DNA from 2 places in the Gordonia sp. NB41Y genome. Region 1 is predicted to be linked to the other one. Evidence: riboswitches for the same ligand, from Rfam matches in the RefSeq annotation. Region 1 holds a riboswitch; the other holds the start of a gene.

Region 1 (8,119 bases):
ATTCGGAGGGCTACATCACCATCACCGGCCGCAAGAAGGAACTCATCGTCACCGCCGGCGGCAAGAACGTCTCCCCGGCCGGACTCGAGGACGTCATCCGGGCCGATTCCCTGGTCTCCCAGGCGGTTGTGGTGGGCGACGCGAAACCCTTTGTGGCAGCACTCATCACGATCGATCCGGAAGCCTTCCCGGGCTGGAAGGAACGCAACGGAAAGCCGGCCGACGCGTCGGTCTCCGATCTCGCGAACGACCCCGATCTCCGCGGTCAGGTGCAGGCCGCGGTCGACGAGGCCAACAAGACCGTCTCACATGCCGAGGCGATCAAGAAGTTCCGCATCCTGCCCGCCGACTTCAGCGAGGAGACCGGCGAGATGACGCCAACGCTGAAGGTCAAGCGAAACGTGGTGGTGGACAAGTTCTCCGGCGACATCGAAGAGATCTACACCAAGAAGTAGCAGGCGCTTCCCACCGGGCGGCGCGTCGGTGACAGCTCAGAGCAGCTGTCGCAGGCGCGCCGCCTGTTGCGTCCACTGCCACTGCTGCTCGACGAAAAGCCTGCCCTGCCTACCCATCTCGGCGGCGGCCTGACGGTCGGACAGGATCGAGATCACCGCGAGGGCCAGCGCCGGCACATCGGTACCGTCCACGACGGTCCCTGTGATCCCCTCACGTACGGTCTCCGGCGCTCCCCCGGAGTCACCGGCCACCACCGGCACACCACTCGCCGACGCCTCGAGGTAGACGATCCCCAGTCCTTCGACGTCGAGTCCGCCGGCCCGGGTCCGGGACGGCATCGCGAACACGTCGGCGCTCGCATGGAAGGCCGGCAGGTCGTCGGCGGGCACCGACCCGGTGAACACGACGTGCTCGGCGATCCCCTCGTCGTCGGCGATGCGGTGCAGGGTCTCGGCATACGGGCCACCGCCGACGATCACCAGGACCGCGTCGGCGATCTCGGTTCGGATCAGCGGGAGTGCCCGGATCAGCATGTCCTGACCCTTACGGGGTACGAGCCGCGACAGGCACAGGACGACAGGGCGCTCACCGATCCCCAACTGCTCCCGAATCCGGTCACGCGCCGCCGGATTCGGCGCGAATCGGGTGACATCCACACCGGGCGGCAGATATTCGAGTGCGGCCTGCGCGCCGAACGCCGATGCGAACCGGCCACGGGTGTAGCGGCTGACGAAGGTGACGAGGTCGGTGTGATCGCCGATGTGGCGCAAGACCTGCCGGGCGCCGGGCAGCATCGACCAGCCGACCTCGTGGCCGTGGGTGCTGGCGATCACGCGCCGGGCACCGGCGCGGCGCATCTGCGGGGCGAGTACGGCCAGCGGGGCGGCGGCCCCGAACCAGACCGTCGAGATCTCCTCCTCGGCGATGATGCGGGCGGCGCGCCGCGCGACGGCCGGGGTGGGCAGCATCAGCGTGGTGGGGTGCCGGTGCACCCGGTAGGGCACGCTCGCATCGAACTCGGTGTGCGAGTCCCCGCGCCAGCGCGGGGCGTAGACGACGATGTCGGCGGGGTCGAGCAGATCGACCAGATTCTGCAGGTACGACTGGATACCGCCGGGGCGCGGCGGAAAGTCGTTGGTCACCAACAGGGTTCGCGACATCAGCGCATCTCTGCTTCCAGCCATGCCCGCCAGCGGGCCACCAATTGGGTTCGATCGATCCCGAGCGCCGCACGGATCGCGACATCCTGCCGGGCGGTGTCTCCGGAGGCCGCGACCCCGGTGTAGAGGGTCTTGAGCCGGTCCTCACCGAACCGGTCGGCGACGAAGGCCGCCACCGACCACGCCGACTGGTAGGCCAGCCGTGCGCTCTCCGAGTTCACCGCGAACGCGTCGTCGGCAGGCAATGCCGTCGGGGTGTGGCCGTCGCGGACCGCCGCCGCCAGATCGGGTGCGGCATCGGCCGCACGGGTGTGGGTTCCCTTGCGGCCCACGTACTCCGGGACACCTTCGGTGAGCCACATCGGTGCCGCCGCGGCGGTCACCGATCGGGTGGCCACATGGGTGAGCTCGTGGCGGAGCACCACCCCGAGGGTCGGTGCGGCGAGGTCGGCCGCCTGCGGGGTGAGGATCACGCGCTGGCCGGTGGCGACGTGCTGGGAGACGTCGACCCGGGCGTAGACGGTGGCCGCGGCGGCACCGTCCACACCGTGACCGGCCCCGGCGAGTCCGGCGAACTGCTCGTCGGTGGCGGTGGTCACCACGATTGCCCGGCGTGCCCAGTCGTCGCCCCAGAAGGCACTCACCGCGTCGACCGCACCGGGCAGCAGTCCCGCGACCCGGCGATCCAGCGCCGCGGTGTCCGGGTAGGAGGCGATCACCGAGGTACCGCCGGCGGTCGGCACATCCTGCACCGCAAGCCCGGGGAACGACCAGATCTGTTGTGGCGGAGATGGTTCGCCGACGAGGGAGGCATCACCGACGAGTCGCCAGGAGTCGCCGGTACCGGTGGTGTCGGGGTAGCGGGCGACGACCACCTGGGAGGCGATCACCACCTCCTCCTCGTCGATCCCGGGCGTCCGCGCGCCACCGAGGGCGAAGTGCATCTCGACCGGGGCGACCCAGGAGTCGGTGCTGCCCTGCGCGTCGAGACGTTCCTGGACCGCTGCGGGTACCAGGGTCTCGGCCTCCTCGGTGGGAGCGAGCTGATAGCGCAGGGTGCGCATCCGCAGGCGGGCTGCCCGCTCGGGCGCCGGGGCCGCCGACGACAGGTCGGCCCAGGCGGTCTGCACCGATGTCCGGAACGCCGGGCTCGCAGCCTCGTCGATCAGGACGTCGAGGGCACCCTCGCGGCCCTCGACGAGGACGTGCGACAGCCGGTCCAGCAGCGCCTGCACCCCTTGGGCGCGCTGCTGGAGGTAGACGTTCGTCGCGGTCGGGGCGGCCGAACCGGATCCGGACCGGGCCGAACCGGATGGCGCACCACCGGAACCCGTGGTGTCACCGCATGCCGTCAGCCCGACGGCCAGGGTCACCGCGAGGGTGACCACGGTCACCGCCGCGCGGGATCGCTCGACGCGCAACGCGGGACGCTTCAGTAACGCCGTGCGGCGCTGAAGGGTCCGGCGTCGTCGAGCGGGACGACCTTGACCGGGACACCGAAGGTGGATGCGTGGATCACGTAGCCTTCGCCGACGTACATGCCGACGTGATGGGCATCCGGGTAGTAGATGATCAGGTCGCCGGGCTGCAGGTTGTTGCGGTCGACCGGGGTGCCGGCGGCGTTCTGCGCCTCGCTCGAGCGGGGCAGGGTCTTGCCCGCCTGCTTGAACGCCCAGACCATCAGGCCGGAGCAGTCGAACGAGTCCGGGCCGGTGGCACCCCACACGTAGGGGTCACCGATCCGGGTGAGTGCGGCCTGCACCGCGACGAGTGCCGGCGCGGTGCCCCTGGGGACCGCCCGCGGATCGAAGTCGAACTTCGGGCCGGCCAGTGCGGCAAGCTGTTTGCCGGTCATCGAGGAATAGATCACCCGGATCTGCGCGGCCTGCAACTGCAACTCGGCGCGCTGCTTCTGCAGATCACCACGGACGCGTTCGGCATCGGAGACGGCCTGCGTCGCCCGGGCGGCGGCCTCATCGGCGGCGGTCCGCTTGGCGACGGTCTGCGCGCGCACGGTCTTCAGTTCGTTCAGGTCCGCCGCCGACCGGCGGGCGACGAGCTCGAGCCCGGACATCTGGTCGAGCAGGGTCTGCGGCGAGTCACTGGTGAGCACGGCGTACATGTCGTTGGTGCGCCGGCCCATGTAACTGGCTCGGACCACGGCATCGAATCGCTGCTGCAGGGTGGCCAGCGACTTCTCGGACGCGGTCAGCGACTGCTGGGCGTCGGCCGAGGCACGCTTGGAGTCGGCGACGATGCGGCGCTGTTTGTCGTACTCGATCTGCGCATTGTGCATCGCCTCGGCCGATTGTTCGGCCTGCTGGCTGAGCTTCTGGTAGCGCGCGAGGAGTTGATCGGCGGTCTGCACCGGGGCAGCCGCCGCCTCGGGCGCGTGGACAAATCCCAACGGTGGTGCGACGGCCACCGTCAGTGCACACAGCGCCGTACCCAGCGCCAACCGTCCCGACCGCTTCCCCACGATCGCCTTTCCCGCTTCCACGGGCGTCACCACACTTCCTTGCCGGTCGTCATCACGCCGGATCCCCCAGGTTCCGAACATCGTCTCCGGTCGATCTCGAACGATCCACCCGGAGTACGGGTTCGGGCGAACCGCGAGTACCGCGATCCGCCCGATCCATGTTCACACGTCGTCGTCGATCGCGGATCAGTACCGCCGAACTCCGACGAGCGACCACTCGTTGACGGCGGCCTTCTTGACCGGAACGCCGTAGGTGGACGCATGGATGAACTGGCCGTTGCCGATGTAGATGCCGGCATGGCCGCCACCGTTGAAGATCAGGACGTCGCCGGGACGCGCATCCGAGTAGGACACCGCACGTCCGCCACCGAGCTGTCCGTAGCTGTCGCGCGGGATGGTCCTACCGGCCTGCTGGTAGGACCAGTAGACGAGGCCCGAACAGTCGAAGGCGTTGGGGCCCGCGGCACCGTAGCTGTAGGGCGAACCGATCTTGCTCTCGGCGGCCTTCACGGCCTTCTCACCGGCGGTCAGGGTCGGCGTCACCAGGCCCGGGAGGCTGCCCGGACGGAACTGGTTCGGAACCTGCTTCTGATCGACACCCGGCAGCGTGAACTTACCGAGATTCGGGATCTCGATGGTCGCGCTGGGCGCCGGGGCGGCAAGAGCCGGGCCCGCGGCGACGGCGAGCGATCCGACGGTCAGCGATCCCGCGATCATCGCCTTCTTGGCGACGCTGCCACCGCGACTCGGCTGTTCCAGACGGTGTTTGCCCACGAAAAGACTTCTCCTTTTGTTTCTCCCTCTACCGCCTACCGAGTTAGCTGTCGGGTTCGGGCCGGAAGAATGGCCCTACACGGATCTGGTCACCGTGATCGGTGTCCAGAGCGCGATTCACCCCAATTCGGATCGCTCCGAAAACTGTGGTTCCCCGGTTCGCCCATGCGGGCGATTGAGCGGTGATCTTCGTGGACTACTTCTTGGTGAAGCAGGACGCTCCGCGAAGGTCTCGGAAAGGTTACGAAAAAGGATGCGGGTCTGTCCACTGGGGGACACGGAGGCGTCGCCGCGCCCGAAATCATCCCGCGCGGAGAATCTTCAGGACAGGCCCGGCTCCGGCCCTGCTAGCAGGGCCGATGGTCCCCATTGCCGATCGTGCAGCCGACCTGGTCGCCATTGAAGCCGATGTGAATACATCGATGGCCGAACGGATCTCGGCGTCGGCCATCGACTCGTCGAAGGCCGCATCGGCAGGCCCGGCCACACCCCCGTCTTCGCTGCTCACAGGCCCGAAGAGGACGTTCATCATGCATCCGTCGCAGGCGTGCCGACGAGCTGGACAGTTGCTGCACTCGATGTACATCTGTGATCTCCATCTCATTTCGGTGTCGGGCGGGTGAAAACCGGCCAACCGGGACCGTCCCGGGGCTCCGGGACGGCGACGATCCTCGTCGACCGCCGTCACCCGTCACAGTAGGAACGACCACCGACAAAACCGAACACATCGGCGAATCCCCCTCCTGTCACACCGGCCCCACAAGTCCCTGTCGGTGGCTCGAACTACTGTTCGCGGTGTGCTGGTAGACGCCGATCAACTCTCGTTCACCGATCTCGACGCGTCGGAGTCCGACGCGTGGGGTGACGCAGCCGCGGGCGATGCGTTCGGCGAAGTCGCCCTGTTCGACACGACGATGGTCGTGGTGGACCTCGAGACCACCGGCAGCGATCCGGCGAACGACCGCATCACCGAGATCGGTGCGGTCAAGATCCGGGGCGGCGAGGTCCTCGGCGAGTTCGCCACCCTGGTCGACCCGGGCCGCGCGATCCCTCCGCAGATCGTCTCGCTCACCGGGATCACCGAGGCGATGGTCTACGACGCCCCGCGGATCGACGAGGTGTTCCCGTCCTTCGTCGAGTTCGCGCGCGGTTCGATCCTGGTGGCGCACAACGCCCGCTTCGACATGGGCTTCCTCCGGCACACCGCCACCCGGCTCCATCAGGACTTCCCGTTCCCCACCAGCCTGTGCACGGTGCGGCTGGCCCGCCGCGTCCTGGCCCGCGACGAGGCACCCACGGTCAAGCTCGGCGCCCTGGCCGATCTGTTCGGGGTGTCCACCCGCCCCACCCACCGCGCGCTCGACGACGCCCGCGCCACCGTCGAGGTGCTCCACCACCTGCTCGAGCGCATCGGCAACCAGGGCGTGCGGACCTACGGCGACCTGACCGCCTACCTCCCCCGCTCGGACCCCGAACTCCGCGCGAAACGGCATCTGGCGCAGCACCTGCCGAACCGCCCCGGCGTCTATCTCTTCCGCGGCCCCGCGTCGGAGGTCCTCTATGTCGGTACCGCGAGCGATCTGCGACGCCGGGTGCTGTCCTATTTCACCGGCGGCGACCCCCGGCGACGCATGGGCGAGATGGTGCGGCTGGCGGTCCGCGTCGACCACGTCGAGTGCGCCCATCCGCTCGAGGCCGCCGTCCGCGAGCTCCGGCTGATCGCAGCCCACGCACCCGCCTACAACCGGCGCTCCCGACAGCCGCACCGCGGCTGGTGGATCGAGCTGACCGCCGAACGCTTCCCCCGCCTGCGGGTCACGCGCACCGCCACCGACGACGCCGTGGGACCGATCGCCAACCGCACGCGCGCCACCGAGATCGCCGACCTGATCTCGGCGGCCGCCGGTCTGCGCACCTGCCGGCACCGGTTGCCGGCCTCGGCGACCCACCACTGGTGTCGTACCGCCGCCGACGGCGGCGACGAGGTCGGGGGCTGTGCCGCCGCAGCGGCCACCCCGCAGACCCTCACCGAGTACCTGCCGCGGGTGACCGCCGCCCACGATCTGCTCCGCGGTCGGCGCAACGATCTGATGGACCCCCTCGTCGGACAACTCGACCACTACACCGAGGCGCACATGTTCGAGACCGCCGCACGCCACCGCGACCGGCTCGCCGCGTGCATCGACGCACTGGCCCGGTGTCAGCGGCTCGCGGCGCTGGCCGCGATCGCCGAGATCGTCGTGGCCCGCCCCGACGGTGCCGGCGGCTGGGAGTTCGCGGTGATCCGGCACGGCCGGCTGGCCGCGGCCGGCACCGCCCGCCGCGGGGTGGCCCCGATGCCCGTCGTCGAGGCGCTGCGGGCCTGCGCGGAGACGGTGATCCCCGGCGACGGCCCCCTGGCCGGCGCACCGGCCGAGGAGACCGGCCTTCTCTATCGGTGGGTCACCGAACCGGGCGGCCGGATCGTCGCGACCACCGACCCGTTCGCGGTGCCCGCCGGGTCGGCGTGTGCCTGGGCCCACTGGTCCGACGCGGCACGCCGGGCACGCGAGCACGCCCGACTAGGCTGAGGCCATGATCACCGCCATCGTCCTGATCCACGCCGACGTCCACCAGATCCCGGAGACCGCGCAGGCCGTCGCCGACATCCCCGGCGTGACCGAGGTGTACTCGTGTGCCGGCGACGTCGACCTGATCGCCAAGGTCCGGGTCCGCGACCACGAGGAGATCGCGAACGTGGTGACCGGCCGGATCAACCGGCTGCCCGGTGTCTCCCGCACCGCCACCCACATCGCATTCCGCAGCTACTCCAGCTCCGAGGTCGAGGGCGGGTTCTCGATCGGGGAGGCCTGAACGACCGCACTCCAGACAGCACTGTGCCCGGGCCGCGTCGGCGACCCGGGCACATCTGTTTCTCCTTATATAGGGAGGAGTGCGGCGACGGGGGTGCAGACCCCGGTCAGGACTGCGCGCCCAGTTCCTGGGTGAGGGCCGCCCACCGCTCCAGCAGCGCAGTGGCCGCACCGGAGTCGATGGCCTGTGCGGCCCGGTCCTTGGCCTCGGCCATCGCCGCGACCAGACCCGCATCGTCGAACGGCGCGGTCATCTCCGCCGACACGATCGCGCCGGCCGCGTTCAGCAGCACGGCATCGCACACCGGCCCGGTGGTCCCGGCGAACAGTTCGCGGGCGATCACGGCGTTCACCGTCGCATCGCCACCCTGCAGTGCCGACAGCTCGACCAACTCGAT
Region 2 (8,119 bases), 1.0 Mb from region 1:
GTGGCGGCGCGGCGAGATCGGGCCGGAGCGCGAAGAGTTCGGCGAGGTCGTCGTCGGAGCGACGCGCCAGATCGACGGCCAGTGCGTCCGCGCGGGTATCCGAACTCATCCGACCGATTCTACTGAGTGCCGGGTATGCCGCTGCGGGCGCGCCGAACCCCGATCAGGCGGGGAGGGTCAGCTTGACCGGCGTCGACCGGTCGCTGGTGCTGCCGTCGCCGAGCTGGCCGACGTCGTTGTGGCCCCAGCAGTACACCTCGCCGGCGGAGTTCCGCGAGCAGGTGGAGCCGCCCGCGGTCTCCACCGACACCGCCTGACCGGTCAGGCCGGTGACCTCGGCGGGGGTCTGGCGGCCGTCGCCGGTGGTGCCGAGCTGGGAGTTGTCGTTGTCGCCCCAGCACCACACCTTCGCGTCCGCGACGGCACAGGTGCTGCCCCAGCCGGTGCTGATCACCGACGCCCCGGACAGGCCGGTGGCCTGGGTCGGCACCGATCGCTGCTGGGTGCTGCCGTCGCCGATCTGGCCGTAGGCGTTGTCGCCCCAGCAGTAGGCGCCGCCACCGGAGGTCGCACAGACCGTGACATAGGCGGTCGGCGTGTCCTCCGAGTTGTTCTTGGTGTAGGTGCCGACCGACAGCGAGGTCACGTCGGTGAGATTGGCGACCTGGACCGGCGACTCCTGCCGACTGGTCGACCCGTTGCCGATCTGGGCGTTGTCGTTGTCACCCCAGCAGTAGGCTTTGCCCTCAGCGATCGCGCAGGTGGTGCCCTGTGCGGTGGCCACGGCGGTGGCCGGGGGCAGACCCGCGACCTTGGTCGGGGTGGTGGTCTCGTCCACACCGGGCAGACCGAGCTGCCCGGAGTCGTTGTCGCCCCAGCAGAGCACATCGCCGTTGGCGACCGCACACGTCGACCCGTATCCGGTGGCGATCGAGGTCACGCCGGTCAGATTCGGGACCTTGGTGGGCGAGGTCTTGTCGGTGCCGGAACCGGTGGCGCCGTCGCCGATCTGGCCGTAGTGGTCGTTGCCCCAGCAGTAGGCCTCGCCGCCGGCCACCGCACACACCGTGGTGCGCGAGTTGCGGTCGCTGTCGGCGTACCCGCCCACCGAGATCGCGGTGACGCCGGAGAGTCCGCCGACCTCGACCGGGGTGGTGCTGTCGGTGGTCGAGCCGATACCCAGCTCGCCGGAACCGTTCTTACCCCAGCAGTAGGCCTTGCCCGCCTGCACCGTGCACGTCGTCTTGCCGTAGGCCGACATGGTGAACGGCTGCGCCGCGGTGACATCGTCGTCCTTGCTGCCGCTGAACGCACCCGCTGCGAACGCGATTCCGACCGCGGCCGCGACGATCACGACCGCGGCGACGGCGATCACACCCACGATCAGGCCGGTGCGCTTCTTGCGCTGCGGTGGCTGCGGCTGCCCGTACGGCTGCCCCGGAACACCGCCGACGAGGTGGTTCGGCTGCGACGGCGGGTAGGTCGGCGGCTGCCCGCCACCCAGCGGCACGGTGCCCGGACCGCCGAGTCCCGCAGTCGGATTCGCCATCGTCGGACCGGAGGCGATCCCCGGCTGCGACGGATACGGCGTCGGCGGCGGGGTGCCCGGGTATCCCGGTGACGCCGGGTAGGCGCCCGGGTTCGGCTGTGCCGGATTGGGATAGGACCCCGGATTGGGGTGCGAGGGCGGATTGGGGTGCCCCGGATTGGGGTAGGACGGCGGGTTCGACAGACCGCCGGGCGGGATCGGGGTCCCCACCGGAGCCGGGGTGGCGGGACGATGGCCCCCCGCCGGGCCGATCACCGTTGCCTCCCCGGAACCGTCGACGGCCGACTTGAGGGCGGCGGCGAAGGACCGGCAGTCCGGATAGCGGTCCGCCGGGTTCTTCGCGAGCGCCCTGGTCAGCACCGCGTCGAAGGCGCCGAGGTCCGGTCGCAGGGAGCTGATCGGCGGGATCGGCTTGGTCAGATGACTCATCACCAGCGCCGACGGCGTGGTGGTGGTGAACGGTGCCTGACCGGTGAACAGCTGGAAGACCGTGCACGCCAACGAGTACTGATCGCTCATCGCGGTCGCGTCGTGCCCCTCGATCACCTCGGGGGCGCAGTAGGCGAGGGTGCCGATGAACGCACTCGTCGCGGTCAGCGAGGTGGAGTTGACCAGCTTGGCGATACCGAAGTCGAGGACGGTGACCCGCTCGATACCGCCCCCCGAGGCATCCCGGCTGACGAAGATGTTGGCGGGCTTGACATCCCGGTGGATCACCTGACGTCGGTGGGCGTAGTCCAGGGCGTCGGCGACCCGCTCGGTGACGGTCACCACGTCCGCCGCGGAGATGGGGCCGTGGGTGAGGTCGGAGCCCTCCAGGTAGTTCATCGTGAACCACGGGGTGCCGTCGGTGATGCCGTACTGATGGATCGAGATGATGCTGGGGTGATCCAGCGACGCGGTGGTCCGCGCCTCGTTGGTGAATCGGCGCTGGAAGTCGGGATCCTGAGCCCCGGCGAGCGAGATGACCTTGAGGGCCTCGCGGCGGAGCAGCTGCGGATTCTCGACGAGGTAGACCTCGCCCATTCCGCCCGAACCCAGCAGTGAGACCACGCGGTAGCCGGCGATCTGTGAACCTGGACTCAGTGGCACGTCTTCCCCTTCGATGCTCGTCGGACCTTGGATTGTGACCCTACCGCCACCGATGACACGGGTGCCGCCATATCATTCGAACGGAGGGTGGGTGGTCGGCCTGCCCGGCAGGTGTCGGGCATGGCACAATATGCGCGTGGCTGAGAGCAATTCGAAGAATCACTACGTCGACAACGGCTGGCCGAGGGATGGCGACGGCAACGTGCCCGACCATGCCGTCTCGGAGTTCGCGACCCACGTCGCCGGTGCACTGTCCCCGTTCGGGGACGTCGAGTTCCCGCTGCCTGCGGACAAGGTGCACTACATCAACCCCAAGACGGACATCAACAGCTGAGCCGTGACCGGCGAATCGCTGTCACACATCGACGACTCGGGCACCGCCCGGATGGTCGATGTCGGTGACAAGTCGGTCACCCGGCGTCGGGCGGTCGCCTCGGGCACCTTCCGGACCACCGCACGGGTGATCGAACTGCTCACCTCCGCCTCCCTGCCCAAGGGAGACGTGCTGGCCACGGCCCGCATCGCCGGGATCATGGCCGCCAAGCGCACCGATGCGCTCATCCCGCTGTGCCATCAGCTGTCGCTGGCATCGGTCGACGTCGACTTCGAGGTCGGCACCGACAGCATCGACGTGACCGCGACGGTCACCACCGCCGGTCAGACCGGCGTCGAGATGGAGGCACTCACCGCCGTGTCGGTGGCCGGGCTCACCCTGCACGACATGGTCAAGGCGGTCGACCGGCGCGCCAGCATGGACGGCGTCCGGCTCCTGGAGAAGTCCGGCGGCCGATCGGGCCACTGGATTCGCGACGAGGACCCGGATCGGTGACACCCTCGCGTTCGGCGCGGGTGATCGTGGCGTCGACCAGGGCGAGCAGCGGGATCTACCAGGACCGATCCGGCCCGATCATCGTCGACTGGCTCGCCTCCCGCGACTTCGCCGTCGACGAGGTGGACGTGGTCGCCGACGGTGACCCCGTCGGAGCGGCCATCCGCGCCGGCGTCTACGCGGGCGTCGACCTGATCGTCACCTCCGGCGGAACCGGCCTCTCACCCACCGATCGCACCCCCGAGCAGACCCGGACACTGCTCGACATCGAGATCCCCGGCCTGGCCGATGCGATCCGACGATCCGGACTCCCCGACGTCCCCACATCGATCCTGTCCCGCGGAACCGCAGGCATCATCGGCACCACCCTCGTGGTCAATCTGCCCGGTTCCACCGGCGGGGTGCGCGACGGGCTGACGGTGCTCGGCACGGTCCTCGACCACACCCTCGACCAGATCCGCGGCGGTGACCACCCATGATCCCGGAACCGTCCGCGGTACAGGTCGTCCACACCGCACTCGCCACCGAACCGATCACCCTCGCCGAGCACGAGGACCTCGTCACCCGTGCCGCGGGTGGGGCCGCGGGGGCCGTCGTCGGGTTCGTCGGCGCGGTCCGCGATCACGACGGTGGCCGTGGCGTCACCCTGCTGTCGTACTCGGCACACCCGAGCGCCCCGGCCGTGCTGGCCGAGGTGGTCGCCGAGGTCGCGGCATCGGCACAGGGCGTGCGCGCGGTGGCCGTATCCCACCGCGTCGGCGACCTGCGGATCGGCGACGTGGCCTTCGTCGTCGCCGTGGCCGCCGATCACCGTGGACCGGCATTCGAGACCTGCGCGCGGATGGTCGACGAGGTCAAGGCCCGGATACCGGTGTGGAAACACCAGTTCTTCGACGACGGCAGAGACGAATGGGTCGGCTCCGCCTGACGTGACGAATGGGTCGGCTCCGCCTGACGTGACGAATGGGTCGGCTCCGCCTGACTCACCCCGGAATTGGAAAAGGGCCCCGCACGGCGTGATGCATCGTGCGGGGCCCTTCGTCTGGGTCGCTCAGGGGAGCGGGATCAGGCCCTTGTTGTCGTTGAACAGGCGCAGCTGGTCCGGGGTGAGCTGGTAGCCGCTGCTCTGGGCGGCCTTCAGCAGTCCCTGGACCTCGGGGCTGACGCCGGCCTCACCGAGCTGATCGAGGGCTTCCTGGGTGCTGGTGGCATCCGGGGTCTGCTCGAGACCGGTGGCGGGCTGCTGCGGGGTGGACGGCGCCGGGGTCGGCGCGGCCTTGCGCAGCGGGGTGGTGTCGGCGGGGGCGGTGCGCGGGGTGGGACCCGACAGCGGGCCACCACAGCTCGGCCAGGCGCCCTTGCCCTGCGACGCCAGCACTCGCTCGGCGACGACGATCTGCTGCTCGCGGGTGGCCTGGTTGGCGGTCGGGGCGAACTCGCCGCCGCCGTGCCCGGCCCAGGTGCTCGGGCTGAACTGCAGCCCGCCCTGGTAGCCGTTGCCGGTGTTGATGGCCCAGTTGCCGCCCGACTCACACTGCGCGACCTGGTTCCACTCGGCGTCGGTGGCGGCCTGGGCGGAGCCCGTGCCCAGCAGGGCGGCGCCACCGCCGAGGACGGCGCCGGTCAGCGCGACCTTGGCGAAGGTCTTGGTGGTGGTCGAGGTCGTCGGCTTGCGGTGACGTCCGGACATAGGTGTTCGTTCCCTCTCTCCACGCGCCTGCGAAGTCAGCTGTCGGGTTCGAGCGAGAGGTGCTCGGTCGCTATGGCCGGTGTGGCCGCGGACTTAACCCCAAGGACGTCGGTCGACGTCCGGTTCCCGGATGGGAAGGTGGGTCCCCCGTCCTCGTTCCCAGATGTTTCTCGTCATCCCACCGGTGGAACGAGGCTCGGCGCGCCCGGTGGAACGTTATGGATGTGTTGGTCTGGCTGTGACCTTCCGAAGTAGGTCGACACGAACCCTACGTCGTTCGAGCGGAGGATTCACGCCCCATCCCGCAACCCATTTCGAGTGTCCGAACGGGACTTTCGGCCCCATTTCAGTGTCACCGCAGTTCACAGGCATGATGGTCGTCTCGTGTCCATCCCGTTACCGGGCCGTTATGTGAGAAAGGTCACAGGACGGTTGCGGGTCATCCGCCGGCAAACGGCGGGAGGACGTCGAGCACCCGCACCGGTGCCAGGCGGCGGGTGCGGTCGCACAGGGCGGTCTCGTCGCGGAGATACGAGCACCGTTCGAGGACCCGTGCGAGTTCCGGATTCCCGTCGGCCAGAGTGTGTTCCAACTCACCGAGGGTGATCGAGTCGGCGACGTCGACGACGGTCTCGTCGACACCGGCCGCGGCGCGCGCGGCAGCGAAGAACCGGACGGTCACCTGCATCCGACTCAGCCGCCGATCGCCGACATCGGCCGGTCCGGCTGGTGGAAACCGGCGGAGTTGACCGCGTGGCCGGGGCCCTTCGCCCAGGCATTGCCGCGCCACAGCCGCGCGATGGCGGCGTCGGTGTCCACCGACAGCGGCCCGCCGCGCAGTGCGGGCAGCAGCGACGTCTCCGACGTCGCGAACAGACAGTTGCGCAGGGCGCCGTCGGCGGTCAGGCGGGTGCGGTCGCAGTCCCCGCAGAACGGGCGGGTGACCGACGCGATGACGCCGACCCGGGCCGGTCCGCCGTGGGGCTCGGTGTACCCGTCGACCAGCCAGGTCTGGGCCGGGTCGGCCCCCCGTGGCGTCGGATCGGGCCGCAGGTCGAAGCCGGCCTGCAGGGTGGCCAGGATCTCGTCGGCGGTCACCATCGACGCCCGGTCCCAGTCGTGGCCGGCGTCGAGCGGCATCTGCTCGATCACCCGCAGTTGATAGCCGTGGTCCAGGCAGAACCGGAGCAGGTCGGGCAGGCGGGACAGATCCGACCGGTCCGGGAGGACGGCGTTGACCTTCACCGGGTGCAGGCCGGCGGCCCGCGCGGCGGCCAGTCCGTCGAGTACGTCGCCGAGCCGGTCGCGGCGGGTGATCTCGGCGAACCGGGCGGCATCGACGGTGTCGAGCGAGATGTTCACCCGCGTCAGCCCGGCGTCGACGAGTCCGCCGATACGTCGCGTCAGGCCCAGCCCGTTGGTGGTCATCGCGATGTCGGGGCGTTCGTCGAGCCCGGTCACCGCGGCCACGATCTCTTCGAGATCGCGGCGCAGCAGTGGCTCGCCGCCGGTGAAGCGGATCGCACGCACCCCGAGGTCGCGGACCGCGACGGTCAGCACACGGATGAACTCGTCGGTGGTCAGCAGGTCGTCGCCGGGCAGCCAGTCCAGACCCTCGGCGGGCATGCAGTAGCGGCAGCGCAGGTTGCAGCGGTCGGTCACCGACACGCGCAGATCGGTCGCGACCCGGCCATGGGTGTCCCACAGCCGGTTGTCCGGGCCCGCAGGCGTGGTGTCGGGTGCGCACAGACCGGGCAGGCAGGGATCGGCTGTGCGGGAGGGGAGGGGCAGGCCCAGATGGACGGTGGTCATCGTCGGGCCTCGAGGGCGCGGAAGCTGCTGGCGTGGAAGACCAGGGGTTCGATGTCCGGATCCGAGCGCAATGCCTCGATCCGGAGCAGCACCACGACGTGATCGCCGGCCGGGACCTCCTGGGCGACGGTGCACAACAGATGTGCGGCGGCCTGCGGGACGAACAGTGCGCCGTCGTCGACGCCGGTCCGCGTTCCGGCGTCCGGACCGAACGGGTCGATCCCGTCGAACCGGTGCTCGGCGGGTCCGGCCATCTGCCGGCACAGCTCGGACTGGTCGGCGGAGAACACGCTGACGCCCAGCGCCCGTGACGCCCGCAGCCGCGGCCAGGTGGTGGAGGTGTTCTGGACGCACACGCTGACCAGCGGCGGGTCCATCGACACCGAGGTGAACGAACTGGCCGCCATCCCGATCGGTTGCGGGTCGTGGGGGCCGCCCACATCGCTGCAGACGGCGACGACTCCCGACGGGAAGCAGCCGAAGGCCTGCTTCAAGGCCCCGGGGTCGGTGACCGCGGAGAACTCGCCGGGCGGGGCGGTCACCGTGTCCGGCGTCCGGTGCGCAGGGCCGCGGCGATGGCCAGCAGGAATCCGAGCGGGGCGCACAGTGCCAGCAGATAGACCGCGGTCGGTGCCGTCTCGCCGTCGGCGACAGCCGGCATCACGAACAGTGCGATGAGCGCGATCAGGCCGATCACGAACACCACGATCGCCACCGGCAACAGCCGCGATGATCGCTTCTTCTCCATATCACCCACGGTAGAACTCCATGTCATCCACGGTAGAACACCCGGGCACCTCCTGTGGACCGTGGCAGTGCAGGGGTACCGGAACCGCTCGCCCACACCGGCACGGGTGCGAGGGGCGTTCGGTGGACGGTAATGGGTGTGACCCGGTGCGGGACGGTTGGCTAGGATGGTGACGACCAGGCGCCTGTTGCTCATCGTTCTGTGTGGGACCGGGCGCCTTTTTTGTTGTGACCGACCGATTTTCAGTGAGGGTGAGCACAGTGCCGACGGGCAAGGTGAAGTGGTACGACGCCGACAAGGGCTTCGGTTTTCTCGCTCAAGAGGGCGGCGAGGACGTGTACGTCCGTGCGTCGGCCCTTCCCGAGGGCATCGCGGCCCTCAAGCCGGGGCAGCGAGTGG

The links. A riboswitch is a leader RNA that binds a small molecule or an ion and turns the genes downstream of it on or off. The one in region 1 is predicted to bind cyclic di-AMP.
Region 2: linked by a shared signal. The riboswitch ahead of Q9K23_RS18560 (transglycosylase family protein) and the one ahead of Q9K23_RS23140 (C40 family peptidase) in region 1 are both predicted to bind cyclic di-AMP.

Annotation. Positions count from the first base shown of each region.
Region 1 is NZ_CP132196.1:5,291,072-5,299,190, reverse strand. It holds gene Q9K23_RS23160 (long-chain fatty acid--CoA ligase) at 1-455, shown strand, start outside; gene Q9K23_RS23155 (glycosyltransferase family 4 protein) at 492-1,616, opposite strand; gene Q9K23_RS23150 (hypothetical protein) at 1,616-3,037, opposite strand; gene Q9K23_RS23145 (NlpC/P60 family protein) at 3,049-4,128, opposite strand; gene Q9K23_RS23140 (C40 family peptidase) at 4,282-4,869, opposite strand; cyclic di-AMP (ydaO/yuaA leader) riboswitch at 4,887-5,061, opposite strand; gene Q9K23_RS23135 (hypothetical protein) at 5,229-5,492, shown strand; gene Q9K23_RS23130 (DEDD exonuclease domain-containing protein) at 5,667-7,439, shown strand; gene Q9K23_RS23125 (Lrp/AsnC ligand binding domain-containing protein) at 7,444-7,722, shown strand; gene trpD (anthranilate phosphoribosyltransferase) at 7,829-8,119, opposite strand, start outside.
Region 2 is NZ_CP132196.1:4,273,087-4,281,205, forward strand. It holds gene Q9K23_RS18530 (helicase-associated domain-containing protein) at 1-109, opposite strand, end outside; gene Q9K23_RS18535 (protein kinase) at 164-2,641, opposite strand; gene Q9K23_RS18540 (hypothetical protein) at 2,772-2,975, shown strand; gene moaC (cyclic pyranopterin monophosphate synthase MoaC) at 3,027-3,470, shown strand; gene Q9K23_RS18550 (molybdenum cofactor synthesis domain-containing protein) at 3,467-3,949, shown strand; gene Q9K23_RS18555 (molybdenum cofactor biosynthesis protein MoaE) at 3,946-4,398, shown strand; gene Q9K23_RS18560 (transglycosylase family protein) at 4,522-5,160, opposite strand; cyclic di-AMP (ydaO/yuaA leader) riboswitch at 5,169-5,372, opposite strand; gene Q9K23_RS18565 (MoaD/ThiS family protein) at 5,600-5,848, opposite strand; gene moaA (GTP 3',8-cyclase MoaA) at 5,854-6,972, opposite strand; gene Q9K23_RS18575 (flavin reductase family protein) at 6,969-7,514, opposite strand; gene Q9K23_RS18580 (hypothetical protein) at 7,511-7,720, opposite strand; gene Q9K23_RS18585 (cold-shock protein) at 7,981-8,119, shown strand, end outside.